DNA from 3 places in the Microcoleus pseudofavosus SVA1_A4 genome. Region 3 is predicted to be linked to each of the others. Evidence: riboswitches for the same ligand, from Rfam matches in the RefSeq annotation. Region 3 holds a riboswitch; each other region holds the start of a gene.

Region 1 (14,209 bases), on a different contig from region 3:
GCTATTTCACCTTGGGAATTCAGCCTAACTTGGGCAAATATTTCAACTGAAATAAACCCCGAATTACTGCGAATTCCCAATTCGTTTTTGCCCGAGTCCAACTTGTACCTAAATCGCAGTTCTCGCCGCGAAAATTCCGACTTCCCCGACAGCAAAGAATCCAATAAATTTGCACACTGCTGGCGCTCATCTGGATGTATCCAATCTAAAAAATTAGTTTGCAAACTTTCGGCAACCGAAAAACCCGTAATTTCTGTCCAAGCGCGGTTGAGAAATGTCCAAACCCCCGCCGCATCCATCTGAAAAATTACTGTTGCTTTCAAAGAGTCAAATACTTGGAATTGTTCCCGATCGTTCTCGCGGTTTTTGAGTTCTAACTGCTTGTTTGGAGTAATATCTGTCTGAGTTCCGACCAAGCGCAGCGGTTTACCCGCTGGGCTGCGCAAAACTTGACCCCGGTTCAGCACCCAGACAGTGCTGCCGTCTTTGCAGTACATCCGATATTCTGCTGCAAAATCCGCTGTATGAAGGGCGAAGTGATCTTCTAAAGCTGCCTTTACTCCGTCAATGTCATCTCGGTGGATGCGACTCCACCATTCCGATCGGCGATTCGAGATTTCCCCTTCTTGGTAGCCCAGCATTTCTTGCCACCGCGCCGAATAAAAAAATTCATCAGTTTCGAGGTTCCAATCCCAAATCCCCTGATTGTTGACTGCTGCGGGGACATTTGGGCGCTGCACGAAACTGTGAGGAGAAATTTCAGCAGCGAGGTGGCGATTTGCTGCCGGAAGCTGTACTTCTGCCGAGAGTTTTTTGTATTGCGCGTTGCTAGATTCTAGCTGGCGCTGCAAAGCGATCAAGCCTGAATGCAGAGATTTTGAATCCAGCGCTTGTAAAAGGATAGTTTTAGGATTGACAATCCCGATCGGGTGATTGGTTTCGTTGATGACTAATAAAGGCAACTGGCAGTAGTGTTTTTGCAGCAGGGCGAGGGCTGCTTCGAGGGTAGAGTGCGATCGGATCAGCGGCGGCGAACTGCTGCAAATCGCTGCCGCTTTAATTTTGTTCGAGTCTCTTCCCAGCGCCTGCAACTGCACGATGTCCCGCGAACTTACCACCCCAACCAGTTTGTGGATGTTGGGATTTGTAAATTTGGAATTTGTAGCACCACCAGTCGAGTTTTGTTCCGGGGTTTCAGTGATTAATACATAGCTAACATTGTGTCTGAACATCAATTGCGCCAAATAGCGAACCGAAGAAGTAGCAGGAGCGTGAATAATTCGCGATGCTGCGATTTGAGGGATTTGATAAAGTTTAATTAAATGAGCTGGCAGCTCTAATTTCGGATGCAAAATTGGCAGCGGCGGAGGGAACGCGAAGGGCGGCGCAGGTGGCGAAGCGCTGCTAATTGGTTTTTGTGCCGATTCCCCCATTTCCTGCAACAGTTGCACCAAGCTTTGAGTGCTAATTAAACCGACAAGTTCTTCAGCGTCGCTGACGACTGGCAAATGGCCTATCTGATTTTTCTCCAGCAGATTTGCTAAGGCAAAAAAGTCGGGAATTTCCGATTCTCGGGCTACCGTTACGGTTCTGATCATGATTTGCTCGATCGCAAATCCCCTCAAAGCAGCGCCGATCGAATTTAGCTGTACGACATCTCGCGCTGTAAAAATCCCCAGCACCGTCTGGCCGTCCGCATAGGGAGCTTTTGAGCCGTTGAAACGGATCCCGTTGGCTCCGGGCGGTACCGCACGCGGTACGCCGTTGTAGAAACCCGAGTGTTCCCGCGAGTGCGGGGAAGTCCCGTTCGTAGGATTTCCGAGTTGAGAATTCCCGCGCGGTTCTACCACGAGGACGTAACTGGCTCCTGTGCTGCTCATCAGCTCGATCGCCTTTTCTACGGGCGTCTGAGGCGTGACGGTGAGGGGATTGCGGTTGATGACCTGACCGAGGGAGGGAATAAACATCAGGGGGCATAAAAGTGATATTTGTTGGAAAAACCCCGAAAAGCGGGCAGCAGGTTGATTGAGAGGCTTTGCCAGCGAGGTTTCCAAGCGCGCTCAAAGTTTCTGTACGATTACACTCACGCCTACTGCCTACTTCCAGCATCTTGGCATTTAAAATTAATTCCGTGCCAAATCCTGACAATTGACGGGTTCTGAAAGTCAGAACCAATGCTATCTCCCATCTTGGCGGACTTTTGGCTGGCAGGCAATTCCTCGGCTGGCCTAACTGCTGCGGGTTTACGAGCAAGAATTTCTGCGATTGTCTAGACTGCACCCTACTTTCTCGCCCTCAACGGAACTCTCGCTCGGATTCTGTTTGAGGCAAGATACCTGCACCCTACCAATTTACCAGCGACAGGAGGGGAATCACAACAGGACGACTTAGGTATGGCAACTGTGCAATTAGGGGTTCGAGGGTTCCAGGGTTCCAGGGTTCCAGGGCCAAACAGGCAGAAAATAAATAATTCCGAGCATAACTAATTCTATCTTATCCCAATTCTGACCGCGAGGATTTGAGCTTCAATTTTGGCGATCGAACTTGATGAGAATAGCGCTGTTCCCCGCCACCGCAAAACTCGCATTGCCGCCCTTCAGCCTTAAACTACCAACAACCTCATCCATTGTTTTAGAACTGAACTCCCGCACCGTGCCATTACCAGTTTTTATCAGCTCCGAAATATCAGCATTAACAGTGTAAGATGTTGCTCGGTCATTGACAACCAGCAAGTAAACATTCTTGCTAGCATCAAGAGTGGCAACTGCCATTAAATCCGAACTGTTAGTGATAGGAAAAAAGGTAGTTTTCCCGCCCTGCAAAGCCCTAATTCCCATCCGCAAAGCATAGTAGCCCGCGCGCCGCTGGCCGGATGGCCCCAGCAAACCTTCTGCCAGTCCCCGCTTTCCCCAGTCGTACAAACAGAATATGTGACTGCCGTAAATATAATTATCCCCCGGCTGGGAACCTCGAATCAAATTCTTAATCAAATTTAAAGCTAAAGATAAATCGCCGTAGCTAATTTCGTAAGTTCCCCATTCTCCTACCCAAAGCTGGGAGGGGGCGCGGACAGTACCGTTCATCCAGCCGCGCACTTTGCGGGTGTAGTTAGAAATATCTGCATCGTAGTTGTGGACATTGACTGTATCGAAATAAGTAGGTATTTCCTGCAAAGCACTAGCCGGCCAATTGCTGCCGCCTGCGGTTTTCGGGCCGTGGATGCGGTAAGTGCGCGAAGGCAAATAAGTTTTGTAAACAAAGTCGATCGCATCCTTAGACACCTTAACCAACTCAAAATAATCAGCCCTATTCCCTCCCCAACCCTGATCGCGATTGTCCGGTTCGTTGTGAATTTCCCAATCATCAACGCGGTAGTCATTGCGTACGTTCAGCCAATAAACCGTAGCAAAAACGTGTTCCCACCACTCGTTCCAATCTTCTTGATTGCGCGGCGGATTCAGTTGCAGCGCCCAGGACGGATTCCAGGTATTGTCCACATTGCGAATGCTGACAACCGGGCGAATATTTGCTTGTTTTAGAGTATTGAAAATAGTCCTGGCATTGCCTTGCCAAACAGTGCCGGGTTCTCCCGACCACCAATAATCGCTACCCTGGGGCGGATCGGTCATAATCCGATCCCAGTGCGCCCAATTAATTATATTGGGATTAATCTTAATTTCGTCAATAGACGGCCAACCGTATTTACCGTCGTCGTCTTCAGCTTCCCATCGAGACATACCGCCGTAAATGCGGTAGGTATTAATTCCCAAATCTTGTAAATCTTTGAGGTCAAAATTGATATTGCCTTCGACAGCACCGATGTAGCGAGTGCTAACACCCGCAGCAGTGCCGGAAATTCTAATTGTTTCGATGTTTTGAGCAAAAGTTGTCGTTCCGCTGAACAACTCTATGCCGAGGGCAATTAAAAGGGCGAGAAAAAAATTCAGAATTATAGTTTTTGATAACACTGGGTTAATAACTGCTGACGGCTGACTGCTGACTGTGGACTATTCCCCTACAGCCGGATTATACAGCGTATTCCAGGTTTGTGAAGTGTAGGGACACGGCAGTGCCGTGTCCCTACGGGGAAGCTCACTATAGGCGGGTGTGCTTCATAAATGTGGAATCTGCTGTATGTTATTTTCCGCCCGAGGTAAAGAGACCCCTTGCTAATCTAACTCGACTTGCGATCGAGTTTGTTAGCTGTTGTAATAAAAAAGCATTAACTATACAAATTTCAATAAATAATACATAAAGTAAAATAGCACGGCTAGCAGTCAAAAGTGAAGGTTCACCTCGAACAACCACAGTAAAAAATTTTGGTATAACAATTAAGGCTATAAACTGCGTTAAATATAGTTCATAGGAAATCTGAGAAATCCATGTTAAAAATCTCGCTGTTAAGTCAGAAAAATTAATTAAATTCCTACAAATATTAAAATAATTACAAATATGCCAAATCCAATGAAAGCATCATAAAAAGAAAGTCCAAAAGGTAAAATTGCGCCTAAAACTTTTATGTCATTAGTAAAATTGAACGAACCCATAATACCCAATATTTCAAAAATTATCGCTGTGGCTATTGTGACAGGCTTAGTTAGGTAATTAATTAATAGAGTAGGATTAGTTGCATAAACCTTTGCCATTGCCATTCCCAAACAAAACTCAAATAACCTTGAAATTGCCAAATAGCCTGGATAATTGAGATCGCCTAATATTGGCTGAAATAGGTTAAAGCCTAACATTAAAACTGAAAATGTATAGATTAATTTAATAAAAAAAGAAGTGAAAATAAACTGTGAAATCAAAAATTTATCTAAAAGCCTAAATAATAATAAAAAACACAAATAAAATTGAATCAGTGGAAACATAAACCAAGAAAATGGTATTGCTTTATCAAGAATTATCAAACTTCTCCAAAATGACCACCAATCAAAATAGCCAAAAAACAAATCTGATCTTAACCGAGGAATTATCCAAGATACAGCTAAAAGTATCCAGTAGGTAGGGTAGAGCCGGAAGAATTTTTTACTCATAAAATTTATCCAGCTTTCATCAGGTTTTAAAATTCTTGAATAAGCCAGTCCAAAACCACTTAGAATGAAAAAAATATGAACTCCCTGATATCCAAGCAAGAAAAATATATTAACTAAATCAAAAACTATATTGCCTACACTATTAAAGGGTAGGGAAAAAACTTAGCAATCGTCGAGGCTGGATCCACTGCTTTTGCATACTCGAAAAAGTGGCTGTATCCAAAAAAGGGAGGGAGGAAATTGAAGTACCAAAAATGAACCCCAAGTACCCAGCAGGCAGCAAAGCCTCTCATCATATCTAATTCTTGAAACCGATTAGACTTCCTAAAAAAAAATATCCTTTTAACTCAAACTTATAGCAACAGCCAGGACGGTGAGGATGCCAAGCCTAGGACGTACTCGATCGCTCCTAGGATTCGTCACTACTTCTAGTCTATGTCATAAGTGTCATTCGATTTTAGATTTTAGATTTTGGATTTTGGAGGCGACCCCACGGATAAATTCGGGGGCTTGAGGATTTTAGATTTGAGATGCTTTCGATTGATTCCACGGATAAATCACGTGGCGGGTACCATCAAGAAATTCTTGGTCAAAACTGCATCCGCTGCACCGCCAAAGGTACTGTGTCCCGAAACAGAAGAAGGAGAAGAAGGAGTATTCAGTAACGGCGTCCAATTTGCATCGGTTGTTGTTTTGGGATTGCCGTCTTTATCTGCTTGTTGAATTCCAGTAAGCGGCCGCCACCGATTGAACGTGTATTTTTGATCGCCGTCAATGATGCTGGCATCAGCGAGGGCGATATTCAATACTGCAAATAAACGCACGTTTTGCTCGAAAGTATTGCCGCGGCGCACCGCCACATCTGCGGCAATTTGGTTCCAATGTCCGGGAGGAGTAATCGTACCTGCACTATCCAGCCAAATTTTGGCGATCGCACTTTTATCGGCTGTGCGAATTTTACTATTTTTTGCTCCTAATTCTTTGAGTTTGTTGAACTCTGCTGTATATTCTTCGCTGGTCAAACTCGGCATCTTCGCTATCTGGAACTGCGAACTTTTAGTCATTGCAAAAGGTTTGACATTTTTCCACTGCGGCATGGAAGCTGGTTTCAAATCCGGCGGTATAGGCGGCCAGTAACCGGGTTGATTAACGGGAGTATATTTCACTTCGACAGTCGCGCCGTCATTTTTTCGCCATTCTAAGATTTTGTTCGCTACAAATTCTCCCAATTGCACCCCGTCTGTTTTTGATTTCCCTTCAGCTATTGCCACCAAAGAAGCTGTTTTTGCTGCATCTAAAGTTGCTGTTTGTTTTGGGTACAAATTTGTTAAGACGCGGTGTGCTGCTGCTACTACTACTGCTGCTGCTTCCGCCGAGGCACAGGCGGGTGATTCTACTTGTACTTTGTATACTTTTTGAGTTTTGCCGATCGCATTTGCCGCATCGTAAATCGCAGCGTGAACCATCGCTGCTGCGGACTAAGAATTTTGCGGCCAAATAACCGACAAAAATATTCCAGGTAAACTATTGTTGATTTGTCAATAAATCGACTAAATTTTCATCATGTTTTTTCGATATTGTGGATCAATCTTGCTCCAAAACTATGACTTCCGGGTGTCGTTTTGCACGCCCTCAAATACTGCTCAAACGTAAATATCAAAGGAATTCTAAATGGTTTCCGATAACTTGCTGAATACATCATCGAATACATCATCTTCCCTATTTTCCAATACCGCACTGGCAGACTTAGGAATATCCAGCGACTTATCACGGTTGGATGCTTTGTCAAAATCGATCGGCTCACCCAGCAGCCTGAATGCAGAAAGAACCGCCAGCCAGACAATTAATTTCCAAAATGATGACAGCCCGATCGCAGGCGACGGCAGCGGCACACTTTTTGCAGACACAGGCAAAGACATTATTAATGCCGGAGAAACAGCAAGCAACATCTTCGCTGGCGAAGGCAATAAAACCATCACCGGCAGCCCCGGCGACGATACCATCTACGCCCAAGCAGGCAACGACATCATCAATGCCGGAGAAGGCAACAACACCGTCTTCTCCGGCAAAGGCAACAACCGGGTAATTACAGCTAGCGGCAACGATTTCGTCACCGCAGGTAGCGCCAACAACAAACAAGTTCTACACAGGTCTTGGCGATGACAACATCAACGCAGGCGACGGCAACAACCCGATCGAACCGGGAACTGGCAATGATAAAGTTTCCCTCGGCAATGGTAGCGATCGAATAGTTCTCGAAGCAGGCGTTGGTTCAGTTAACGTATGAGGCAGGGGTTGAAACCCCCGACGGCCTAGGGACGAGGAAATATCCAAAAAATATCTGCGTTTATCTGCGTTTATCTGCGTTTGTCTGCGGTTAAAAAATTATCTAAATATAGTAACTTTAAAATGTTACACACGGGAAGTTAAAACAATGTATTGAGGGCGCGAGCGATCGATAATTCCCTCTTCCTCCAACCGACACATCAGCCGCGTTACCGTAATCCGCGTAATTCCCATCGCCTCTGAAAGCTCCTGGTGAGTCAATCTCAAATCTATTAACACTCCTTGTGCCACCTCCCGACCAAATTTTTGTCCCAACCAAACTAATAGTTGCAACAATCTATCCCGCAGAGATTCGCTGCGAACAATGCAGAAAAATGCTTGAGTTTGCTGAAGGTGTCTGAAAACTTCATCTAAGGATCGATCGCACAAATTTTGAGGAATGTAACTAAGTTCTACATGAGTCTTGCACTCAATTTGATAAGGTAGAACGCCTGACAGCGAGTGACCGAGTACGTCTCCAACTCCCCAATATCCGAGGGTTATTGGTGTTCCCTGTTCGCTCCAAGTCACGGTTCGGACGGCTCCCCGTTCAATCCGCAGTAACCCGTTAAATGGCATGGGTACCAACTGACGGCAGGTGAACGTCTGCTGTCTGAGATGAGGGTACAAGGCTGGAGTGTAGGTTGAAAAAGTCATAGGATTTAGGTTTAGCGCCACCGCTACTTTGGATACAACGTACAGTGTAAAATAATTGATAATTTATGTCAACTAGCTTGAGAAGGAATTGCAACTGGGGACTCAAGAAGGTTGAAACCCTTTGCGCTTGCTGTAAGAGGCGTTTCGGAACTTCACGGTATCTGTGCCTGGGTTGTAGAGAGCATAAGTTGCTCGATCGCTGAGTCGCCCCACATTATTCCCGCCTCCATCGCCCTTCGTGCAGTTGCAGACACGGTTGCAGGTGGCTCTTGAAAATCAATTGTGGTTGCCAAGTTATTGATAAAAGTTGGCTGTAATTGAGACTCAAACGCCTTGCCCGATCGCCCGCAAAACAAAATATTGGCATCAGCGCGGATCGCGCGATCGAGCATGATATCAATTCCGGTTGCACGAGCGACATGATAGTAACCGAGGACACGGCTCTTGAAATGTACCACCCGATGAATTGTAGGGAAACGGCACTGCCGTGTCCTGATTTCGGTAATATTAATAATTCCAATGCTACCGAATTTGAGATCGCAGGCGGCGGAGTCTCCGGGGTAAGCTCATCAGCACCAACCTTACTCCCGTCCTTCATCAAGGCTTAAACGGAGTATATTTACCACCTAAACCTTCGACAATTGTCCGGGTATTAGCAACCAGTATTTTCTAATAAGTATCAGCCTCACTTCCCGGTTCTCCAAAACCATGTGTCCGTCTGAAGTGAAAAGATCGAGGGCTACGTCGGTAATTACTACTATTTCGGGAATGTTTTGTTTAATAGCTTTGACTGTTTGTTGAATTAATCCTTCTGGGTTAGCTTTCGGTGCAGGTGTCATCTTTTTTGCTTTCTGAGATTCCTGGTAAAAGGGCGATCGGACATATTCCCAGGTGCATCTCATTTTTGCAAATATCTTCGTAAGGATATGAGCATTCATGTGATGATGCTGGAGGATCACCGTATCAGGAGCGGCCAGCCACGCATTTAGGAATGGGGCGAGACGGGAACGCGGAACAAAATAGGAGTTAAATGTTTCACCTGCTACTCCTAAAAGTGGAGAATTAAGACTGCAAATAACTGCTCCGCGTTCACCTCCTAAGTAACCTATCCAGGCGTTGTAACCCAACGCCAATAAATTAGTAGCAATAAAGTCTTGCTGCCAATCGTAACCGTTCATTTCACTGTCCATCTTTTTCTAACAACTGCCAAAGCTGGATTGGATAACAGAGATTTGGTTTAGGCATTGCGAGAATTGGGTAAGTTTCAGGAACTTGGGCTTGGTGAGAATTCGTCCCAGCGTCTACAGACTTGTTCGTAACAATCAGCAGGTGCGATCGCCATTTTTCTTAATAAATTGACCTCGATTTGACGGTTAACTTTCAGCACCAGCAGAATATCTTGCTCGGGATTGTAGGTGGCAACTGCTGCCTGAACCGATGAAATAGTCGATGAGTCAAGGGATAGCGATCGCAAGTAAAACCCCATCAAATTCGAGGGGATAAATTGGATTGCGAACGGAATTGGTTCAAAATGTATAACTGTAGAATGAATAACTTTAGTATCCACATCACAAACCACAACTCCCCGTCCAAAAGACTGAAATCCCTTCCATCCTGTATAACCAATCATCAGCAGATTTGTGTGAATAAAGCCATGTTGCCAGTAGCCAAAGTTTCCCTGCCAGATGCTATTTTCCGGTCGCATTTACTTCCTCCCGCAGCGTTTTGGCAGCTTCCACCATATTTTTCAGTGCCGGAATTACTTCTTCCCAACGCCGTGTTTTCAGGCCGCAATCGGGATTCACCCAAATTTGCTGCACAAGTAAATTGGCAATTCCAGTTCGCAACTGCTGCAAAATCTGTTCTGTTGTTGGCACTACTGGACTGTGGATGTCATAAACGCCGTTACCCACTTGATAGGTGTAGCCTGCGGCGATGATTTCATGCAGCGTTTGGTTGTTGCTGCGACTATTTTCAATCGAAATCACATCGGCATCTAACCGTTCAATGTCTTTGATAATGTCGCCGAATTCGCAGTAGCACATATGCGTGTGAATTTGAGTCTGGGGATGAGCAACTGCGGTTGCCAAACGAAACGCATCTACTGCCCAAGACAGGTATTCACTCCAGCGCTCTAGCTTCAGAGGTAAACCTTCGCGTAATGCCGGTTCATCTACTTGAATTACCTTCGCTCCTGCTGCTTCTAAATCTGCCACTTCATCGCGCAATGCCAGCGCAATTTGAAACGCTTGTTCCTGTCGAGAAATATCAGTGCGCGGATATGACCAATTTAAAATTGTTACGGGAGCTGTTAGCATTCCTTTAACTGGTTTTTGCGTCAATGATTGCGCTACTTTAAACTCGCGTACCGTCATTGGGGCAGTGCGAAAGACATCACCGTAAATAATCGGCGGACGCACGTACCGACTGCCATAGCTTTGCACCCAGCCATTTTGCGTGAAGGCAAATCCATCTAACTGTTGTCCAAAGTATTCCACCATATCGGTGCGTTCAAATTCGCCATGCACTAGCACATCCAGCCCAATTTCTTCTTGGAGTTTAATGCTGTCGGCAATCTCAGTATCAATAGCTGCTTCATACTCTGGCTGACTCAATTCACCCTTTTTATACCGTACTCGCAGTTGTCGCACTTCTGATGTTTGAGGAAATGAGCCGATCGTTGTGGTGGGAAAAATGGGCAGAGAAATCTGTTTTGACAGCCGCAAACCGTAGGATAATTCCCGTAGAAAGTCATTTGTCGTAATGCTTTTCATTCGCGACTGCACGGCAGGATTGGCTGGACTAAATTGCTCGAATTTTGTCCAGGCATCGGTAATCTTGGCGCGCTCGCTCTCAGTTTCTTCTCCTGCTAAACTGCGTGCCAAAAACTTTACCGCTTGCAGTTTTTGTTCTGCAAAACTAAACACATTGCGGAGAGGTTCTGGCAACTTTGTTTCCCGTTTGGCATCGTAGGGAACAAACTGCAATGATGCCGACGGCTGAATGACGATATTAGGCGTAATTCTCTGAATGTCTTGCAGCACTGCAGCAATTGTTCTGGACGGATTTGCCAGATGTTGCGGGCATCCACAATGCCAACGCCCAGATGCTTATCTGGGGGAAATCCATATTGCTTGAGTAAATCTAAATTGCGTCCGCGAGTGAAGTCTAAACTAATCGCGGTAACAGGCAATGCCATCACCCAAGAATAAGCTTCACCCAAGTCATCAAAGTAAGTGACAAGATGCAGCGGTAAATCGACTTTAGCAAAGGCTTGATAAGCAGTTTGATAGTGTGTTTTGAAGTTGTTTGCATCTCCCAGAACTAAGGCAGGTTCATGTATCTGCACTTCGGCAACCCCAAGGGCTTTTAATTGCGTCAAGAGTTCGATGTAGCGCGGCAGCAATTGCGCTAGAGAATCGTCCATTGCGCCATCTAACCGACTCAACCGCAGTAGGGTACAGGGGCCAAGAACGATCGGCACTGCCCGCTCCCCTAACGTCGCTTTTGCCCGCTGCACCGTCTCCAGAAAATCGCTGAAATCTGCTGGTTGCAGTTGGGTTGGAATTTCAGGCACGAGGTAGTGATAGTTGCTATCAAACCATTTGGTCATCTCTAGGGCCGGAATTCCTTCTTTGCCCCGTGCCATTGCAAAGTATCGATCGAGTCCTGATAACCCCTGAAAGCGTTTGGGAATTAGACCTAAACGAATTGTCCAGTCAAGCACACAATCGTAGAGTGTGGTATCGCCTGCACCGATGCGATCGATGCCTGTCTGTAGCTGTGTTTTCCAGTTTTCTATTTCTACAGTTTGAACAGTAGACAGTAAAGTATCTGCCTCTAATTTGCCACTCCAAAAACCTTCCAAAGCTTTCTTAATTTCACGGTTTTTACCAATGCGGGGATATCCAAGAGTTGCCGTTAAAATTGACATAATTGCTCCTAAGTTGGGGTTGTCAATTGATTCATCAGTCCATAGAAACTCTGTCGGAAACCAAGAGGTATCCGATGCCGAATTTCCGACAGCAATGCCATTAGATTGCAGGGCGCATCAAAGGCAAAACCATCTGAATTTCCAACAAAGCTATAAAAAAGCTGTTAGAAATTACAGCAGGCAAATGCCCAGCAAGATTCCTTGCATCTGAAACTAGATAATGCTGTTCATGCTAGTTTTTCAAACTTGCTATCTCGCCCTAGAAACCAATTCCAGCACAGGTTTCTCACAGGTTAAGGGGGATAATCGCCGATCGCGCAGCGTCTCTGAAAGAGAATCGAATTGAAAACAAAATGCTGAATACATCCGTACCTCGCAGATGGGTTAAATGAAACGATACAATCGGCGGGCATCCTGACTAAGAAACGATTGTACGCTTCATCACAGTTGCGGGACAGCGCCGGGTTCGCACCGGACTTTCCCCGTTTCCTCTAGTGGGTGATCTCCACCAGAACCGATTACTTCTGACAATACCACATTTCCGAAAATTTGCAACCCCCTCAGACAAATAGGGCGATCGCCTTGTGAACAAGCCTTTCAATTAAAAATCATTTAATGTCAACTAAAAGACTCATCCAAAATGCTGACTAACACAACATCAGGATTTTTATTGGTTCGATTAGGACCCTTAACCAAATCAAACCAGGAGATAAAATATCCTATGATTAAAATCCTTTTTTTGCTCCATAATGCACTGTTTTAAATTGGACGCGATCGCTGTCAGGATTATATAGACTAACGGTAAATCACAATCTACCTCTTTAATGAACCGCGAAGAAGATACAGCCTATTAAAAAAGGCGATGTTATTAAAATAGAACCGGGAGTTAAACACCAGGCAATCGAAGGTGAGACTCCTTTGGAAATTCTTGTGATTGAATTCCCTCCTGCCATAGGTGACTGTTATATAGTAAAGGAATAGCTCAAAAAAAGAGAGATCGCCCTTCGATCGGTATTTCTTTAAATTTCTATTTTCGCGATCGCCTCACAAAAATAAAGAGCGATAGCGATCGCCTGAGCGATCGCTCGTTGTGTCCGAGAACTGTTTAAGGAGTTGCGCGCGCGAGCAACAGATGAAGATTAACGATCTCGCCACCGCATAAACAATGACCCGCAGGATTAGTGGGCCTGCGAGTCATTAATTTAATAGTAAAATTGCTACAGTGAAGAGAAGGTAATGTCATTGCTGACAATGCGTAACGCCTAAATCTGACAATTGCATTTAACCAAATCGTCCGCTAATGTACTCTTCGGTTTCTTTAGTTTGGGGAGAACGGAAAATTTGTTCAGTGGTGCCAAACTCCACTAATTTGCCCCGTCGTTTGCCTTTATCGTCCGTTTCTGTATTGAAAAATGCCGTCGCATCTGCGATTCTTGACGCTTGCTGCATATTGTGAGTCACCGTAATAATTGTGTATCGTTCCTTAAGTTCTAAGCACAATTCTTCGACCTGTCGGGTAGAAATGGGGTCGAGAGCAGAGCAAGGTTCATCCATCAACAAGACATCGGGCTTCATGGCGATCGCGCGGGCAATACAGAGCCGTTGTTGTTGTCCCCCGGATAACGCCGTTCCTTTCTCTTGCAGTTTATCCTTGACCTCATTCCAGATAGCTGCTTGTCTGAGGGAAGATTCCACTAATTCATCCAGATTTCCTTGATAACCGTTGGTTCTGGGGGCATAGGCAATATTTTCATAAATGCTCTTGGGAAAAGGATTCGGTCTTTGAAACACCATTCCCACCTGTCGCCGCAATTTGACGGAATTCACTTGCGGGTCATAAATATTGCGATCGCGGTAAATGAGTTTCCCTTCCACCTTTGCCCCCGGAATTAAATCATTCATGCGATTGAAGCAACGCAGTAACGTACTTTTTCCACAGCCTGAAGGACCGATAAAGGCCACAATTTTTTGACGGGGAATTTTGATATAGACATCGACAAGAGCTAAAAAGCCACTGTAATAAACCTTTACGCCTTCTGCCTCAAACACGCTATTGTCCGCGTTGAGGTGGGTATTAGTGTTAGTCATCTAGAACGATTTCCTTAATGTTGACAACTCAAGTGAATTAATGGCTGGAATAGCGTTGGCGCAGATAGATAGCGACAGCATTGAGCGCCAAAATCAAAAGAATCAGCACAATAATCGTCGCTGCGGCTGCACTGGCAAACCCCGGTTCAGGACGGGAGCATCCCACTTT
Region 2 (8,066 bases), on a different contig from region 3:
AAATCAAAAATAAAGGCAATGCTATTTTATCCGGTTTAGCTGCGTAGCAGCTTATTCACACATTCCTGGACGCAGAAACCGGGTTTTTTCCATAAAATCCTCCGTTGAGCGCGATCGGGCTCGGCTGAAAAACCCGGTTTCTGAGCGTCTAGAGTCTGTCAGTCTGGTGCTCTTGATTGCCATCAGGTCAGATGATCGGGATCTATCCCCAACTCCCGCAATCGCTGAGCTAGTCGATCGGAACGTTCAGCTAGTCGATCGGCGCGCTGGGATTCCTGTTGGGCGCGCTGCGATTCCTGTTGGGCGCGCTGGGATTCCTGTTGGGCGCGCTGCGATTCCTGTTGGGCGCGCTGCGCTGATTCTTTCACCTGTTCTTCAGGTGTCAGATAACGTTTTCCCTCGGCATCGTACCAATACAACCACTCCCTTGCTACCCCAGAATAATTTCCCCTTTCACAACCAATTCCTAAACCAATCTCTGGCATCCAAACTGGATTTCCTGACTGTAACTCGTACTTTCCATTGACTAACTTGTGTACTTCCAAATGAGGTTTACGACGGCGGCGGGAAGAATAAATGACGTAATAAAGTACGCCTAAAGCTTGATAAGTCTCTAATTTTGTGCTGTATTCCTTGCGATAAGTTGGGGAAACAACTTCTAGCACGAACAGCGGCATGACATTTTCATCCCACACCACGTAACTGGGGCGCAATTCTTCGTCGTAAAATCGTTCTACTCCTAAACTTAAGAAAGCATCTGGGACAATGGGCGGTTCGTCAGGGTGATGGTAAATACCCATATCTATCCCAAAAAACCAGTCCATGCGTTCTGCCCAAAGTATGAGCAATATTGCTTTTAGCAACCCTGGTATTAGTTCTTGCAGTTCGTTATCCACAGGCGTTTCATCCGAGTCTGGTAGTTCATCGGCGGAGGGCAAGTTCCTCGGCAAGTTGTACTGTAACATTGCGGCTTTCCTCAAAACTTACTAAGATTATAACCTTGATTTGTTTGGTTATATTTTTGTGTTTTGTTAAGATTTTAATGAACCGCGAAGACGCGAAGGACGCGAAGGAAGAAAAGGAATAGAAGGAAGAAGATAGGTAATCTTGACTTACTTACTTAATCTGAAATAATTTTTGTAAAATATCCGCTGAGACTTACGCGATCGACTATACTAAGGCTAACAATTCGGTTCTAATGGGGAGCAGCCATTAGAGGAAACGGGGAAAGTTCGGTGCAAGTCCGGCGCTGTCCCGCAACTGTAATGAAGGTGATGTCGCTTTCTGAGTCAGGATGCCCGCCGATGTGTTGGTTTATATTGTCTCATCTGCGAGGTTCAGCGTGAAGGCCGGAAATCGGAAATTGGTCAGCTTGGGATTGATGGCTGGCTTGAGTTGTTATATTGTCCTGGGCTCGGCAACGCCCGCCGCAGCTATGCACATTTCGGAAGGTTTTTTGCCGGTGCAATGGGCTGCGTTTTGGTGGATGGTGGCGTTGCCTTTTTTTGCCTTTGGGTTGCGATCGATTACTCGCATTACAAAAGAACACCCGGAACTTAAACTATTGCTTGCTTTGGCGGGTGCGTTTACTTTTGTGCTTTCTGCTTTAAAAATTCCCTCGGTAACGGGCAGTTGTTCTCACCCGACGGGTACGGGTTTGGGTGCGATTTTGTTCGGCCCTTCGGTGATGGCTGTACTCGGCGCTTTAGTTCTGCTGTTTCAAACGTTACTGTTAGCGCATGGTGGCTTGACAACGCTGGGAGCGAATATGTTTTCGATGGCGATTGTCGGCCCGTTTGCTGCGTATTTTATCTATCATTTGCTGTTGCGAACTGGTAGCCAGCGGGCGGCAATTTTTTGTGCGGCAGCTTTGGCAGATTTACTGACTTATGTGACGACTTCGATTCAATTAGCGTTAGCTTTTCCCGCAGCAAGCGGCGGCTTTATGGCTTCGTTTCTCAAGTTTGCTGGTATCTTTGCTATCACTCAAGTACCCCTGGCTATTAGTGAGGGATTGCTGACTGTATTAGTCTGGAATTGGCTGCATTCTTACGGGAAGCCGGAGTTAGAAACTTTGAAATTATTGAGACAGGAGTCATAAGCCGTGAATCAAAAACCTACAAAAAATCACCAATCTACTTCGCGGCAAAATTGGCTGTTGGCTGGCGCTGTGATTGTTCTGGCCGCGTTTCCTCTCGTTTTTGTGCGGGGTGAATATGGCGGTGCCGATGACCAAGCTAAGAAAGCAATTACGGAAATTCAACCGGGTTATAAACCTTGGTTCAATCACTTGTTTGAGCCGGCTAGCGGAGAAATTTCAAGTCTATTGTTTGCGTCTCAAGCGGCGATGGGGGCTGGCGTAGTTGGGTACGTCATTGGGTTGTATAAAGGCCGAGCGCAATCTCGGCAGCAGTCCGATCGTAAATCGTCGGAATGAACCATCAGATTGATAGTCTGGCTTATACAAATCGCTTGCGCGGGTTGCCGCCAGCTCACAAGTTATCATTTGCGATCGCCCTTTTAATTCTGTCTCTAGTTTCTGGGGCGATCGTCCAATTGTCGATCGCCCTTTGGTTAGCAGTCTGGATCGTCATCTATGCGGGCATTCCGGGGAAACTGTATTTGCGGTTGCTGTCGCTACCGTTGATGTTTTTGCTGACGAGTTTGCCTGCTTTGGCTATCGGTGCGGTTGCGGGCGATCGTATCCAGGAAATTCAGTGGGATATTTGGCAAGGTTGGGGGATTAGCACCGGCACTTTTTATCTGTATGTGAGCCGCACTGGGGTATATCAAGTGAGCTTGCTATTTGCCCGCGCCTTCGCATCGACAAGCTGTATGTATTTCATCCTCTTGACGGTTCCCTTTACAGAAGTCTTGCAAATTCTCAGACAATTACGCTGTCCAGAGTTAGTCACAGAACTGCTATTACTAATGTATCGGTTTATTTTTAGCTTATTGGCGATCGCCGATGAACTTTGGATTGCACAAAACTCGCGCTGCGGCTATCGCACTTGGAAGCTGGGAATGCACAGTTTAAGCATTTTAATCGGGCAATTGCTTCAGCGAACTTTGGAAAACTACCGTCAAGTATCGCTGAGTTTAGCGTCGCGCGGCTTTAAGGGAGAACTGCGCGTTTGGAATTCTTACCCTTACAAACCTTCACGAAGATATACATTTGAAGCGGTGTTTGGTTGCACGGTTTTAACTTTGTTAAGCGCGGTATTTCAACGCTAAATTTATTGTTAGTCCTGGACGAATGGAGGCCCAGAAACCGGGTTATTTTACCTAATCTGCGAGCTATAACGCGTCTTTTCGTAAAAAACCCGGTTTCTTTGGTCGGAGTGGGTAAGTCCTGCATTATATTCACGATTAGTGGCGGTGGCGGTGGCGGCGGTTAATATCAACGGGACTTACGCATCACAACCAAAGAAACCGGGTTTTTACTGAATCTGTGGGCTGTAACGAAGTATTGTCGCAAAAAACCCGGTTTCTGCACACCCGCGCATCTATGACTATTGTTGATAATTCTTGTGTTCTCGTTAGTTTAGCGGGCCGGATTTGAATAAGGGCGATCGCACTTCCTGCAACAGCTATTACAAATATGACTTTTATGAACTTAATTAATGAATTATATGAATTGACGTGAACAGTAATTGAATGAATAATGACAGTATCAAAATAAAGAAAAAAAATCATGTATCAAGATACTAACAAAAGAAACAGCCCGCCGCCCATTGTTTTTATTATTGCCCTCGGCTTAATTGGGTTTGGCGCATACAAGTTTCTTCCCGGTTTATTGAAAGCTAAAACTTCAAATACACCTACATCTACATCGGCCCCGATCGCACCTGGAACGCTCGCCAATCGCATCAGTTTAGGACATCAGATATTGGTGACATCCCAAACAACAGCAGCAAAACAAGCAGGCGTTCAAGCTTTTGTCAATGGAGATTACCAAGCAGCCGTCAAAAATTTTCAGGATTCGCTGCAACAAAATCGCAACGATCCGGAAACCATTATTTATTTGAATAATGCCATTATTTATTTGAATAATGCCACAACCAGCAATGCTTCTCCCTTGAAAATTGCTGTCAGCGTCCCCATTGGTAGCAACCCCAATGTCGCCCAAGAAATCCTCCGGGGTGTCGCCCAAGCTCAGGATGAAATCAATACTAGCGGTGGCATCAACGGCGCAAAACTGCAGGTAGAAATAGTCAACGATGACAACAGTCCAGAAGCGGTCAGAGAAGTTGCAAAGACATTGACAAAAGATCAGAATATACTAGCAGTAATTGGACACAATGCTAGCAATGCGTCTCTCGAAGCTGCTCCGATTTATCAGCAAGAAAAACTGGTAATGGTTACACCGACTAGCTTTGCCAATAATCTATCAGGATTTGGCAGCTACATCTTTCGGACTGTCCCCAATATTAGCGTAATGGCCGCTCCTTTAGCAGAATATGCAGTCAAAACAGCAGGCAAAACTAATATTGCCGTTTGTTATGACTCGCAAGCACCGGATAATATATCATTTAAAGATGAATTTGTGGCGGCTCTGACTGCTGCTGGAGGCAAATTAGTTCCCACTGTTTGCGACTTTTCATTACCTTCTTTTACTCCCGAAAGTGCGATCGCCGATGCAGTCAGCAAAGGCGCACAAGGATTGATGCTAGCACCCCACATCGATCGCATCGATCGCGCGATCGATCTAGCCCGTGCAAATCAAGGCAAATTAGCGCTTTACAGCAGTTCAACTCTTTACACCTTTCAAACGCTAAAAGACGGACAAAAGGACGTTGACGGGCTTGTTTTGCCCGTTCCCTGGCATCCTGAAACTAATCCCAACAATCCATTTCCTAAAAATGCCCGTCAGCGCTGGGGAGGCATTGTGAATTGGCGAACAGCAACGAGTTTTGACGCGACTCAAGCTGTCATTGCTGGCTTGCGGCAAAGCAATACGCGGGAAGGGTTGCAACAAGCACTCAGAAATCCGAATTTCTCTGCAGCAGGATCGAGCGACGATGTGAAGTTTTTGCCCACGGGCGATCGGGCTGGTAAGGCGATTTTAGTGCAAGTTAAACAAGGAGGAAGCACTGGCTATAACTTTGTCCCGCTGCGGTAAGTTTGTTAAGTGCGATCGGGTTCACATTTCGCACGATTATGATTCATAAAGGGCATATTTGTGGGTGGGGGCGGGTTTATTTAACTTGTCTGCACCCTTTAAATATGTTGGCGAGGGGCTCCCCTACAGGCTGGTTATAATAGAAGAGGATCTATAGGTTGAATTAGCAGGATTTTTAAGATAAACTGAAATCAGTAGATTAAAGGAGAGCCTTGTATATGATCGCGCAAGTTGAAACCAAAACATACACGGCCCAGGAATATCTAGAATTGGAAGTCAATTCTGAGGATCGGCATGAATTTATCAATGGGGAGATTGTTCTGATGGCTGGCGGCACACCGGATCACAATGAAATTACCACTAATTTAGTTGTTGCGCTGAAACTGGCGTTAAAAGGGAAACCATATCGGACTTTTAGTTCGGATCAGCGGCTTTGGGTTCCGCACCTTAATAATTATACTTACCCGGATGTGATGGTGGTAGCGCGCCCGATAGAGCTGCAATCTGGACGGACGGATACAGTTACTAATCCTCTGCTGATTGCAGAGGTGCTATCTAAAGCTACTAAAGCTTACGATCGAGATGATAAGTTTGCTGCTTATCGCAGTATTCCTAGTTTTCAGGAGTATTTATTAATCGACCAATATCGGTTACGGGTGGAGCAATACTCGAAAACTGAAGCGAATAAGTGGATATTTTCGGAATATAGCTGTGCGGGCGATCGGCTGATGTTAACGTCTGTACAGGTGGAAATTTTGCTGGCAGATTTGTATGAAAATATTGAGTTTGTGGAATAAGGCGATCGATCTTTATTCACTAATAGTTTGCGAGTTCCTAGCCCTAACTAACAAACCGTGTTTCGGAGCAAAAATCATCGCCAACACAAACAGCAGCGTTTGCAGCACGACAATACATCCGCCAGTCGAACCATCAATGTGATAGCTGATATAAGTTCCCATGACGCTAGAAAATACGCCCGAAGCCATCGCAATTAGCGTCATGCGGTCAAAGTTATCGCTCAATAAATACGCCGTTGCTCCCGGAGTCACCAACATTGCCACTACTAAAATAATCCCCACAGTCTGAAGTCCCGCAACTGCTGTAAGTGAAAGCAAAGACAGCAGAACGTAATAAAGAAAGGTGATATTTAAACCGATCGATCGCGCGTGAGTCGAGTCAAAACAAAACAAAATTAAATCTTTGCGTAAAATTGCCAGCGTCACTAAGGTGACGACACTAATAATTACAGTCTGAATAATATCAGCATCCGAAATACCCAAGACATTGCCAAACAAAATATGCGTTAAATCAATCGAGCTTTTGACTTTAGAAATTAACACTAAACCAAAGGCAAAAAATCCCGTAAACACTAAACCAATCACCGTATCCTCTTTAACGCGAGTTTTCGCTTTGATAAACCCGATCGCAATTACCGAACCCACCCCAAACACAAACGCACCCACCGCCAAAGGAATATTTAACACGTAGGCAATCACAACTCCCGGCATTACCGCATGGGAAACCGCATCCCCCATCAATGCCCATCCTTTCAAAGTCATGTAGCAGGAAAGCGCAGAACAAACAATCCCTACTAAGGCGCTGACTAAAATTGCCTTCACCATGAATTCATGCTGCAACGGTGCCGCAAACCACTGAATTAAATCCATTATTGCTCCTTTTGATCGACTTGAGTTAACCGACTTTTGGCAGACGAAAAATCTCCAACAGAACCGTCAAAGGTGCGAGAAAGATTTTCCTCTGTAAACACTTCTGAGGTATTGCCATAAGCCAGAATACTGCGGTTAATTAACACTACCTGGTCGCAAAATGTGGTAATGGACGCTAAATCATGGGTTGAAACGAGAATTGTATGTCCTGCTTGACGCAGTTCCATTAACAGGTTAATCATCATTTTCTCGGTTTTGATATCGACTCCGGCAAACGGTTCATCTAACAGTAAAACCGTTCCCTGTTGCGCCAATGCCCGCGCAAAAAAGGTGCGTTTTTTTTGTCCACCCGATAACTCTCCGATTTGCCGATCGCGCATATGCCACATTTCCACCCGTTCCAAACTTTCTCGCACGGCTTGTCGATCGCTCGATCGGGGAATTCGCAACAGATTCATGTACCCGTAGCGTCCCATCATCACCACATCATAAACGTTCACCGGGAAATTCCAGTCTACCTCTTCCGACTGAGGTACATAGCCAACCAGATTGCTTTTTTGCACTTTGCGAATCGGCAACCCATTAATCAAAATTCGTCCGGTGTTTGGCTTCACAAACCCCATAATAGCCTTGAATAATGTCGATTTTCCCGCGCCATTCATCCCCACCAATCCACAAATTGTTCCCGGTTGGAGTTGCAGCGAGGCGCTGTGCAAGGCTACTTTGCCGTGATAAGCAACCGTCACATTCTCAATATCAATGCCGATTTCATTCATGTTCTTTTCTCCTTTACTTGCTTTGTAGTCCTTTTATCAGAGTATTGACGTTGTATTCAAGTAACTTAAGATAGGTTGATGCCGGCCCGTCGGAGGGAGACAGGGAATCGACATAAAACACCCCGGCAAATTTTGCGCCTGTTTCCTTTGCTACCTGAAGCTGTGCCTCATTGCTGACTGTACTCTCACAGAATACAGCCGGAATTTGGTTTGCCTTCACCGTATTAATCACCCGTTCAACTTGTCTTGGTGTGGCTTGCTGTTCGGCATTGACCGACCAAATGTAAACTTCCTTTAAGCCGTAATCGCGGGCAATGTAGGAAAAGGCACCTTCACAACTTACTATGTAGCGTTTGTCCGGGGGAATGGCAGAGATAGCTTGTTTGAGTTTTGCATCGATCGCCCTAATTTGCTCGCTGTATTTTGCCGCATTCGCGTCATAGCTTGAAGCATTAGCCGGATCTAGATTTCCTAGGGATTTGCGAATGTTTTCAACGTAAA
Region 3 (9,420 bases):
TAAGCGGTGCTGATTTGAGTAGTGCTGATTTAAGCGGTGCTGATTTGAGTAGTGCTGATTTAAGCGGTGCTGATTTAACAGAGGCCAATCTTGAATCCGCGAATCTCCAAGGGGCACAACTCATAGCAGCGGATCTCACAGATGCAAATCTTGAAAGAGCATATATAAAACAGGCGAATTTTACAGAAGCTTACCTCACCAATGTAAATCTGAAATTAGCCATCTCTGAACCGAGAGCAACAAACACCAGTTGGACTCAGCTAGAGTTTAATTTTACAGATGCTAATATTTCTAAGCACACAAAAATACAGGGTATATTAGCTGAGCTGGGAAAAAGTTTGGGTTTTACAGTATGGATTGCTAGAAATGACCATCGAAATAAATATAAAAATCAAGAACTAGGAAAACTTAGCTCAAAGAACTTCCCTTTAATAGTGCCTCAAGATTTTCCTCAAAAAACTGAGAAAATTATTCAACTGATAGATGTTATTTGGTTCAGAAAAGAATTTCAGCAAATTGAAGCAGCTTTTGAGGTGGTATGCACTACGAGTATTTACTCAGGCTTGCTGCGAATGGCAGACCTTTCACTTTGTTCAAAACGTGGGTTGTTTGGATATAATGCTCCTGATTTTCATTGCTATACGGTTATTCCTAAAGCAAGGAAAAGGAGTTTTGAAAAACAGTTAGGCAGACCCATATTTCAAGAGCATCAAATCTTTCAGCTTTGCAAAGCAATTAATATTGAAGATATAGAATCCAAGTGGGAGAGTGACCCAAATATTATTCAGAAGATATCTTATGGTTTGGGTCAAGATGCACCCATCAATTGATCGATTGGTAGCTACTTACCTCTTGACCTCATAATGGAGCGATACTTTAAACAAAAAGCGCCCCTATTTCTAGGAGCGCTTTTTGTTGATCTCAAGTTAAAAATTAACCGTTGATAGAAGGAGCAACCATTGCTACGGGAGTGGTTTCACCAGCAGCCAAGTCGAGCGGGAAGTTGTGAGCGTTGCGCTCGTGCATGACTTCCATACCCAAGTTAGCGCGGTTGATAACATCAGCCCAAGTGTTGATGACGCGACCTTGAGAGTCGATAATCGATTGGTTGAAGTTGAAACCGTTCAAGTTGAAAGCCATCGTGGAGATACCCAAAGCGGTAAACCAGATGCCGACAACTGGCCATGCGCCTAACAAGAAGTGCAAGGAACGGCTGTTGTTGAAAGAAGCGTATTGGAAAATCAAACGACCGAAGTAGCCGTGGGCTGCAACGATGTTGTAGGTTTCTTCTTCTTGACCGAATTTGTAACCGTAGTTCAAAGATTCGGTTTCGGTTGTTTCGCGAACCAAGGAAGAGGTAACTAAAGAACCGTGCATGGCGGAGAACAAAGAACCACCGAAGACACCAGCTACTCCCAACATATGGAAGGGGTGCATCAGGATGTTGTGCTCGGCTTGGAACACGATCATGAAGTTGAAGGTGCCGGAGATACCCAAGGGCATACCGTCAGAAAAGCTGCCTTGTCCGATCGGGTAAATCAAGAATACTGCGGTTGCTGCTGCAACAGGTGCAGAGTATGCTACGCAGATCCAAGGACGCATACCTAAGCGGTAAGACAGTTCCCATTCACGACCCATGTAGCAGAAGATGCCGATCAGGAAGTGGAAAACTACCAATTGGTAAGGGCCGCCGTTGTACAACCACTCATCGAGGGAAGCAGCTTCCCAGATTGGGTAGAAGTGCAAGCCGATCGCATTAGACGAAGGAACAACAGCACCTGTGATGATGTTGTTACCGAACATCAAGGAACCAGCAACTGGTTCGCGGATGCCGTCGATGTCTACAGGGGGTGCACCGATGAAGGCGACGATGTAGCAGATGGTGGCAGTTAGTAAGGTAGGAATCATCAAGACGCCGAACCAACCTACATAAATGCGGTTGTCGGTGGATGTGACCCAGTTACAAAACAGGTCCCACAGGTTAGCGCTTTCGCGCTGCTGTAAGGTTGTGGTCATGGTTTTATGATTGCTTTATTGATTTGTCAATGTTCGTAGCGGTTGTGTTTCCCGCCATGTAAATAAACATAAAGCATATTCTCAGGTTTGTAAAGTATCTTAATAACAGGTTAACTGATGAGAGTCATAAGCTTGAGTTATCTATATCAGGAATCCTGGATAAATGGGCAAGAATGCACAAAAAAATAGGGAAAGCCTGGAAGCTTGTCGCCTTCAGGCATGAAAATATTAAGATACAGACTTTTGCTGGCTGGGTATCATAATGAGAGCCCAATAGGGAACTTCAGCAGGATCGACATCTGCGATCGCCCTAATTCGCTGATTCGGCATAGTTGCGCGTTCGATATACAAAGCTCGATCGAACTGCCCCAAATCAATCAGCACATCCCGAACCTTCGCGAAGTGTCGGCCCAGCTTAATAATCACCGCAGCATCAACAACCGCCAGCCGATCGCGCAAAACCTCAGCATCCAGCGTCGCAGGCATAATGCTTAACACATCGTTACGATAAGTCAGCGGCACTCCCAAAGCCGCCGCACTCGCCATTGTCGAAGAAATTCCCGGCACAACTTCAGTAGTGAATTTTCCCGACAAACGGTTGAATAGATACATAAACGTGCCGTAGAGAAAAGGTTCGCCCTCACACAACACAGCCACATCCCGTCCTTCGCTGAGGTGGGCAGCAATTTTCTCGGCAGCAAGATCGTAATAAGGTTGAGACGATCGCGTCGGACTAAAAGGCAGCGGCATCGGAATCTCAATTTGTTCTGGGCGCAGGTAATCTGCGACGATCGCCCTGGCGAGCACCTTACCGTTTTCCATCGCCGGATAGGCAATCACCGGCACCGATTGCAAAATCCGATAAGCTTTCAAAGTAATCAATTCAGGATCGCCAGGGCCGATGCCCAATCCGTACAACTTACCAGTAGTCTCAGTCATAATTCATCCTTTTTCGCTAACGCATTCACGGCCGCCGTTGCCATTGCACTGCCGCCGCGCCGCCCGTGTACTGTAATAAATGGCACTCCCCGACTGTTCGCAGCGAGTTCCGCTTTGGATTCGGCCGCCCCCACAAATCCTACCGGGAAACCCAGAATTAAACTTGGTTTCGGGACTCCATCATCTAACATTTCCAGCAGTCGGAACAAAGCAGTCGGGGCATTTCCAATTGCCACAACCGCACCTTCCAAATCCTTTAGCCACAAATCAAGGGCTGCGGCCGATCGAGTATTTCCGATTTGTAGCGCCAATTCTGGGACTTCGGGATGCCAGAGGGTGCAAATTACCGCATTGTCGGCGGGGAGACGTTTGCGGGTGATGCCTTCGGCTACCATGCGGGAATCGCACAGGATTGGTGCGCCGGCGGCGAGGGCGTTGCGCCCTGCGGTGGCTGCACCGGGGGAAGCTGCTAAATCTGCGACAATATCTGTCATGCCGCAACTGTGGATCAGGCGCACTGCGACGGATTCTAAGTCGGGCGGTAAGGTTGACAAATTGGCTTCGGCTCGAATTGTGGCGAAGGATTTGGTGTAGATTTCTGTTCCGTCTTTAATATAATCAAGCATTATTTAAAACTGGATTTTTTTTGAATGAACCGCGAAGGCGCTAAGGGCGCGAAGGAAGAAAGATCGAGAGAGGAATTCACTTGTGATTTTGTTTTTTGAGGCTAAGCAACTGCTGCAATTGGTCGATCGCACTTCGATCTACAAATTCGCCTAATGATTCGTCGGGCGATCGCCATCGCTGATATATTTGCAGCAACTTGTTCATAGAACTCGATATCTCTGCCACACTCACCGCCCGGAAAATTTGCCGCCCAAAAGGCGAGTCTGTTGTACCTGCGTAAATGTCATAACCTGCGATCGTCTCATTTCCTTGTTTTATCTGAATTCCCACCAACGTTATATCAATTGGAGAATGCTGGGCGCAGGATTTTTCGCAACCGCTGAAATGAATGTTGATTGGGCGATCGATCTGCATTTTTTGCGATAAATCTCTCACCATTGCTAGGGCGTGACTTTGAGTGTCTGTCATCGCGGAAGCACAGCCGCTGCTACCGGCACAAGCAACTAAGCACGAGTCTAGATTGGTTGCGGATGAGTGCAATTCCAAGCGGGCGATCGACTTTTCGAGTTCGCAAATCCGGGAGTTGGGGATGTCAGAAATCAACAGATTTTGCCAAGGTGTGAGCCTCAGAGTGCCTCGACCGAAGTTTTGGGCTAAATTTGCCAAATCTCGCAATTGCTGCGATTTTAGCCTGCTTAGCGGCAGTGCTATTCCGATGTATGAGAAACCGGATTGTTGTTGGGGGTGAATGCCGAGGTGTTGGTGATGGGCGATCGACCTTTCAGACGGAGCGATCGAACTTAGCTGCCATACAAACGGTAAATTATGCTGTATTTGTTCGAGATATTTTTCCACACCCCAATCTGCTAGCAGGTGGCGCAAACGCGGTTTTTTTCCCTCAATTCGATCTCGATTTTTGGTGTATTCAAGATATGTGTTAGCGAGGGCTGCCAATACTGAAATACATTGCGATTCTTGAATTGTAATCCCTGTATCGCCGTTTAAATACAGCCGAAACACGCTTTCTGAATCGGCATATCGCCTTTCTGCTGCTAATAAAATATCGTTGCGAATAGCGCGGATTGAAACTGATTCCCCGCCGTCAAAACCAACACTGAATTTAGGCGAAATTTCTGACAATTCGGGATGCGTTTGCAGGTAATTATCCCAAGCTTTAACTAGCGGGCGAATATCGAGTAACTGCTGGCGATCGATCCCGGCTGTCGGGCTTGCCATAATATTGCGAATCGGGTCAATTTCAACGCAGCGAGATGCTATTCCCAATTCTTGCAAATCGTGCCAAACTTCAGCAGAAATTGCCGAGTTTAAGTCTCGGATTTGCAAATTAGCGCGATTTGTTACTTGCAAACAGCCGCTACTGTATCGATCGACTAAATCTGCGATCGCCCGACACTGCGGTACATTTAAAATTCCCCCCGGAATCCGCATCCTCGATAATATTCCGTCTCGGGCGCGGGAACCGCAAAATAAGCCCGGACAAGTCGGTAATTCACTCAAACTTAACAAACAAACTCCTCCCCGTGCGACGCAGGGAATCTAAAGTAAACATCCTGAAATCGGCATTCTGACTTTGACAGTTGCGGCACAGCGCCGGAATTGCACCGGACTTTCCCGCTTTCAGGTTTCAGAAATGTATCACAAGTCGATCGGCATAAACCAGAACGATCGAGTTTCTTAACAAATCTCCGGGCGAGCTCGCCTGTTAGGGGGGAAGTTCGTTTTACGATCTTGCTGATTCCCGAATAATTTTTTATAATCTATAGTCTCCGTCAAAATCACTCTAAGAGTGCTTGACTTCTAACTTCGGCTATAAAACCTGCGATCGCGTTATTTATGACAATTGAAGAATTGCAAATCAAGCTCGCAGATATCAATCACCTTGTTGAGACATTCCAAACCTCAGTAGCTTTGGAAAACTACTACTCGGATGACACTGTGATGATTGAAGGCGACGGTACGATTACTAACGGTAAAGAAAACTGCCGCCAAGGAAGAGAAATCTTTTTTCAACAAATGTTAGTTGAGTTTCGAGAATCAAAATTAATTAGTCAAGACATCGCTGTTTCAGCCGACAAAGATTATGATTTTGTGGTAATTTCCAATTGGTACAATGATTATAGCGTTAAAGTTGAAGGTCAAATCATTGATTCCAAAAGCAACCAAATCTCGATCGGCTATTGGAAAGATGGTTTGGTAGTCAAGGAAAGTTACAACTATCCAGTGATTGCGGTGGTTTAGCGCTGTTTGTTAATTAGACTTACGCAAAACCTGCATAAACCGGGTTTTTTACCTTATCTGTGCGCGATAACTAAGTATTGTCGAAAAACCCGGTTTATGACCACCCGTGCGTCCTGGACTAATATTGATAGGTGCGATCGTTATTGAACCTGAGAAAAATAATCCGCATGATACTTGAAACTCCGAGAGTGGTTTTGAAACCGATTGTAGAGAGCGACCTCAACACGCTCCACGGAATGTTTACTAATTTTTATGTGAGGAGATATCTATGCGATAGCAAAATATTGTCGCAGCAACAAGTGAAAGAAATTATCGAACAGAACACAAGGGTTTTTGCAGAAAATAAATTCGGTTTGTGGTTTATCAAAACTAAGAGCGATCGAGAAATTATTGGATTTGTCGGTTTGTGGTATTTTTTTGATGAACCGCAGCCGCAGTTAATTTACGCGCTGCTGCCGAAAGCTCTTAAAAAACGTTACGCTACTGAAGCATCAACCAAAATATTGGAGTATAGTTTTGATGAACTTGGCTTTGACTATCTGGTCGCAAGTTGCGATCGCCCGAACATCGAGTCGCACAAACTAGCAGAAAGACTCGGGATGAAGCAAGTAGAAGAAAGAATTGTCGATGAAAATCCGATATTATTCTTTAGAATTGATAAGTCAAATTAGCGAGCATTTTCAAGTTTTGGGCGGGTTCTCCTGCCATCCCACAAGAGTTTGAAAAGTTAACTGTCAACTGTCAACTGTCAACTGTCAACTATCAAATGAATTTGCGAACAATCAATGCTACGAGGTACGTCACTCCCCTGCGGGAAGGCGGATCGCTGCCAGCAATTATCGAAGCCGATGATGATGGGATGTACGTGCTCAAATTTCGCGGCGCGGGCCAAGGAGCAAAAGCTCTAATTGCGGAGTTAGTAGCAGGAGAAATTGCTCGCGCATCCGGGCTTCTTGTTCCCGAGATTGTCTTCGTCGAACTCGATCCCGACTTGGCGCGCACTGAACCAGATCCGGAAATTCAAGACTTGATCCGGGCGAGTGCTGGCCTCAATCTCGCCCTCGATTATCTCCCGGGATCGGTGACGTTCGATCCTGCGGTAGAAAAGTGTGAGGCGGATCTCGCTTCTACGATCGTCTGGTTTGATGCTTTTGTGACTAATATCGATCGCACAGCGCGCAATGCGAATATGCTGATTTGGCACCGACGGCTTTGGCTCATCGATCACGGGGCGGCGCTTTATTTTCACCATACTTGGAAAAATTATCTCGATCGCAGCCGCGATCCTTTTAGCCCCATTAAAGACCACGTTTTACTGCATTTTGCCAGCAATCTGCAAGCGATCGACTCGAAAATGACCGAGTTGCTGGCACCCGATCTCATTGAACGCATTGTGAAATTAATTCCCGATGCTTGGCTGGTGGGAGATTCTCCGTTTAGCGGGAACAGCGAACATCGAGATGCTTATCTCAATTACCTGCTGAATCGGTTAAAATCGCCGCATACTTTTTTGGAGGAAGCTATTCGTGCCCGATCGCTTCATGTATGATTATGCTATTATCCGCGTCGTTCCCAGGGTCGAGCGCGAAGAGTTTGTCAATGTTGGTGCGATCGTTTCTTGCGGGCCCGAAAAATTCCTCGCAGCCCGGATTTCACTCAACGAAAAGCGGCTGATCGCGATCGATCCCAAAGTCGATTTAGAAACGGTTTGCAATCATCTAGCCGTCATCCCCGCCATCTGCGCGGGGGGAAAGCCAGCAGGAAAAATCGGTCAACTCCCGCACAGAGAGCGCTTTCACTGGATTGTTGCACCCCGAAGCACGATTATCCAAACATCGCGGATACACACCGGTTTTTGCCATAACCTCGATGCTGCGCTCGATCGGCTCATGGATACAATGGTGCACCCGCTGCGCGATCGGCCTTCTGCGGTGGAAAATCAACAGAATACCCAGATCCGCGACTTCTTAAAACAGTAAAGATTCAATGCACAAATGGCTTTCGGTGGTAGGGATTGGCGAAGACGGATTATCGGGATTAAGCCCGATCGCCCGTTCCCTACTCGATCGATCTCGAGTCGTTGTCGGCGGTGCCCGTCATCTAGCAATGTTACCAACCGACGACACCCGCGAAAAATTGGTTTGGGCATCGCCTTTGCAGACAACAGTTGACGACATCCTCGGCCGCCGGGGAGAGTCTGTCTGCGTGCTAGCAAGCGGCGATCCGATGTGTCACGGAATTGGGGTAACACTGTCGCGCAAAATTCCCATTTCGGAAATGACTGTAATTCCCGCAGCATCGGCTTTTAGTCTTGCTTGCGCCCGTTTGGGCTGGGCTTTGGCGGATGTTGAGACTTTCAGTTTGACCAATCGCCCGATCGCATCGATCGCCCTTGCTTTGTATCCGGGCGCGCGCTTGCTGGTTTTAAGCGCCGATCGACACACGCCGGGAAAGGTGGCTGAATTGTTGACGCAGCGGGGGTTTGGCAGCAGTTTGATGACCGTGTTCGAGCGGATGGGAGCCGGATCGGAACGGCGGATCGAAGGGGTTGCAGCAGCCTGGAATGCAGCGGATTTAGCCGATTTGAACACGATCGCGATCGCAGTTGCAGCCGATCGACAAACTCTTATCCTCCCTCCAACTGCGGGTTTGCCGGATGCTGCATATCACCACGACGGACAACTTACCAAACGGGAGGTTAGAGCCGTTACTCTGTCGGCGTTAGCACCGATTCCGGGTGAGTTGCTTTGGGATGTAGGGGCGGGCTGCGGCTCGATCGCGATCGAATGGATGCGGAGTCATCGCGGGTGCAGGGCGATCGCGATCGAACGCCATCCGACTCGATTGCAATACATCGCTGAAAATGCCTCGACTTTCGGCGTTCCGGAACTCGAAATCGTTGCGGGATCAGCGCCGGAAGCCCTGACAAATTTGCCTCAACCGAATGCTATTTTCATCGGCGGCGGTGTCACCGCAGAAGCTTTGCTGGAAACTTGTTGGAATGCTTTGGGTGAGGGCGGCCGATTAGTTGTGAATGCGGTGACAGTTGAGAGCGAACTTATGATTTTGCAATGGCATTCTTTGCACGGCGGGGAACTAATTAGAATTGGGATTCAGCGAGTAGGGGCGATCGGTTCTTTTCAGGGTTGGAAGCCGCTTGCGCCGGTGACTCAGTGGGCGGTAGTTAAGGGGTAAAACGACTTACCCAAGGGGCGATCGAAGAAACCGGGTTTTTGACGAAATCTGCGGGCTGTAACGCGTTTTCTCAGCAAAAAACCCGGTTTCTGGGCCCCCATGCGTAAGTCAAAAGGTAAAAGGCGATCGATCTATTTTTATCTTTGATATCTAAGTGAATGAAGCAGTTATAAACACGGCGATAACATAAATAGCTTCTTCAAATCTAGCAATATAAAATACCCGATAGGTGTCTTCTGTCCACTATGCTAAGATGAAGGCTGGTTTACATTTTCTGATGAGGTCGTTATGACCAGTTCGCTGTCTCCTACAAGCATTTCTCGCTATGTCACCCGCAATCCTGAAGTTTTGCAGGGGGAACCGATTATTGCAGACACTCAAGTT

The links. Region 3 has a riboswitch for cobalamin ahead of cobG (precorrin-3B synthase). Riboswitches for the same ligand answer to the same signal wherever they lie in the genome.
Region 1: another riboswitch for cobalamin. It lies ahead of metE (5-methyltetrahydropteroyltriglutamate--homocysteine S-methyltransferase); the one in region 3 lies ahead of cobG (precorrin-3B synthase).
Region 2: another riboswitch for cobalamin. It lies ahead of QUA02_RS27895 (energy-coupling factor ABC transporter permease); the one in region 3 lies ahead of cobG (precorrin-3B synthase).

What each region holds. Positions count from the first base shown of each region.
Region 1 is NZ_JAUBPE010000003.1:182,259-196,467, forward strand. Features, by position in the region: gene QUA02_RS02555 (response regulator) at 1-1,967, opposite strand, end outside; gene QUA02_RS02560 (hypothetical protein) at 2,526-3,968, opposite strand; gene QUA02_RS02565 (acyltransferase family protein) at 4,419-5,165, opposite strand; gene QUA02_RS02570 (vanadium-dependent haloperoxidase) at 5,594-6,502, opposite strand; gene QUA02_RS02575 (calcium-binding protein) at 6,708-7,199, shown strand; gene QUA02_RS02580 (Crp/Fnr family transcriptional regulator) at 7,449-8,018, opposite strand; gene QUA02_RS02585 (hypothetical protein) at 8,171-8,476, opposite strand; gene QUA02_RS02590 (porphobilinogen synthase) at 8,645-9,208, opposite strand; gene QUA02_RS02595 (hypothetical protein) at 9,283-9,723, opposite strand; partial or broken gene metE (5-methyltetrahydropteroyltriglutamate--homocysteine S-methyltransferase) at 9,707-11,952, opposite strand; cobalamin riboswitch at 12,340-12,486, opposite strand; gene pstB (phosphate ABC transporter ATP-binding protein PstB) at 13,234-14,040, opposite strand.
Region 2 is NZ_JAUBPE010000086.1:22-8,087, forward strand. Features, by position in the region: gene QUA02_RS27890 (Uma2 family endonuclease) at 183-965, opposite strand; cobalamin riboswitch at 1,174-1,320, shown strand; gene QUA02_RS27895 (energy-coupling factor ABC transporter permease) at 1,382-2,101, shown strand; gene QUA02_RS27900 (energy-coupling factor ABC transporter substrate-binding protein) at 2,105-2,437, shown strand; gene cbiQ (cobalt ECF transporter T component CbiQ) at 2,434-3,234, shown strand; gene QUA02_RS27910 (ABC transporter substrate-binding protein) at 3,695-5,122, shown strand; gene QUA02_RS27915 (Uma2 family endonuclease) at 5,341-5,919, shown strand; gene QUA02_RS27920 (metal ABC transporter permease) at 5,932-6,789, opposite strand; gene QUA02_RS27925 (metal ABC transporter ATP-binding protein) at 6,789-7,565, opposite strand; gene QUA02_RS27930 (metal ABC transporter substrate-binding protein) at 7,579-8,066, opposite strand, start outside.
Region 3 is NZ_JAUBPE010000040.1:156-9,575, forward strand. Features, by position in the region: gene QUA02_RS18105 (pentapeptide repeat-containing protein) at 1-830, shown strand, start outside; gene psbA (photosystem II reaction center subunit D1) at 934-2,016, opposite strand; gene QUA02_RS18115 (precorrin-2 C(20)-methyltransferase) at 2,245-2,955, opposite strand; gene QUA02_RS18120 (precorrin-8X methylmutase) at 2,952-3,581, opposite strand; gene cobG (precorrin-3B synthase) at 3,658-5,109, opposite strand; adenosylcobalamin-variant (AdoCbl-variant) riboswitch at 5,153-5,232, opposite strand; gene QUA02_RS18130 (hypothetical protein) at 5,437-5,841, shown strand; gene QUA02_RS18135 (GNAT family N-acetyltransferase) at 6,009-6,512, shown strand; gene QUA02_RS18140 (HipA family kinase) at 6,608-7,390, shown strand; gene QUA02_RS18145 (DUF3037 domain-containing protein) at 7,368-7,820, shown strand; gene cbiE (precorrin-6y C5,15-methyltransferase (decarboxylating) subunit CbiE) at 7,828-9,036, shown strand; gene QUA02_RS18155 (DUF433 domain-containing protein) at 9,325-9,420, shown strand, end outside.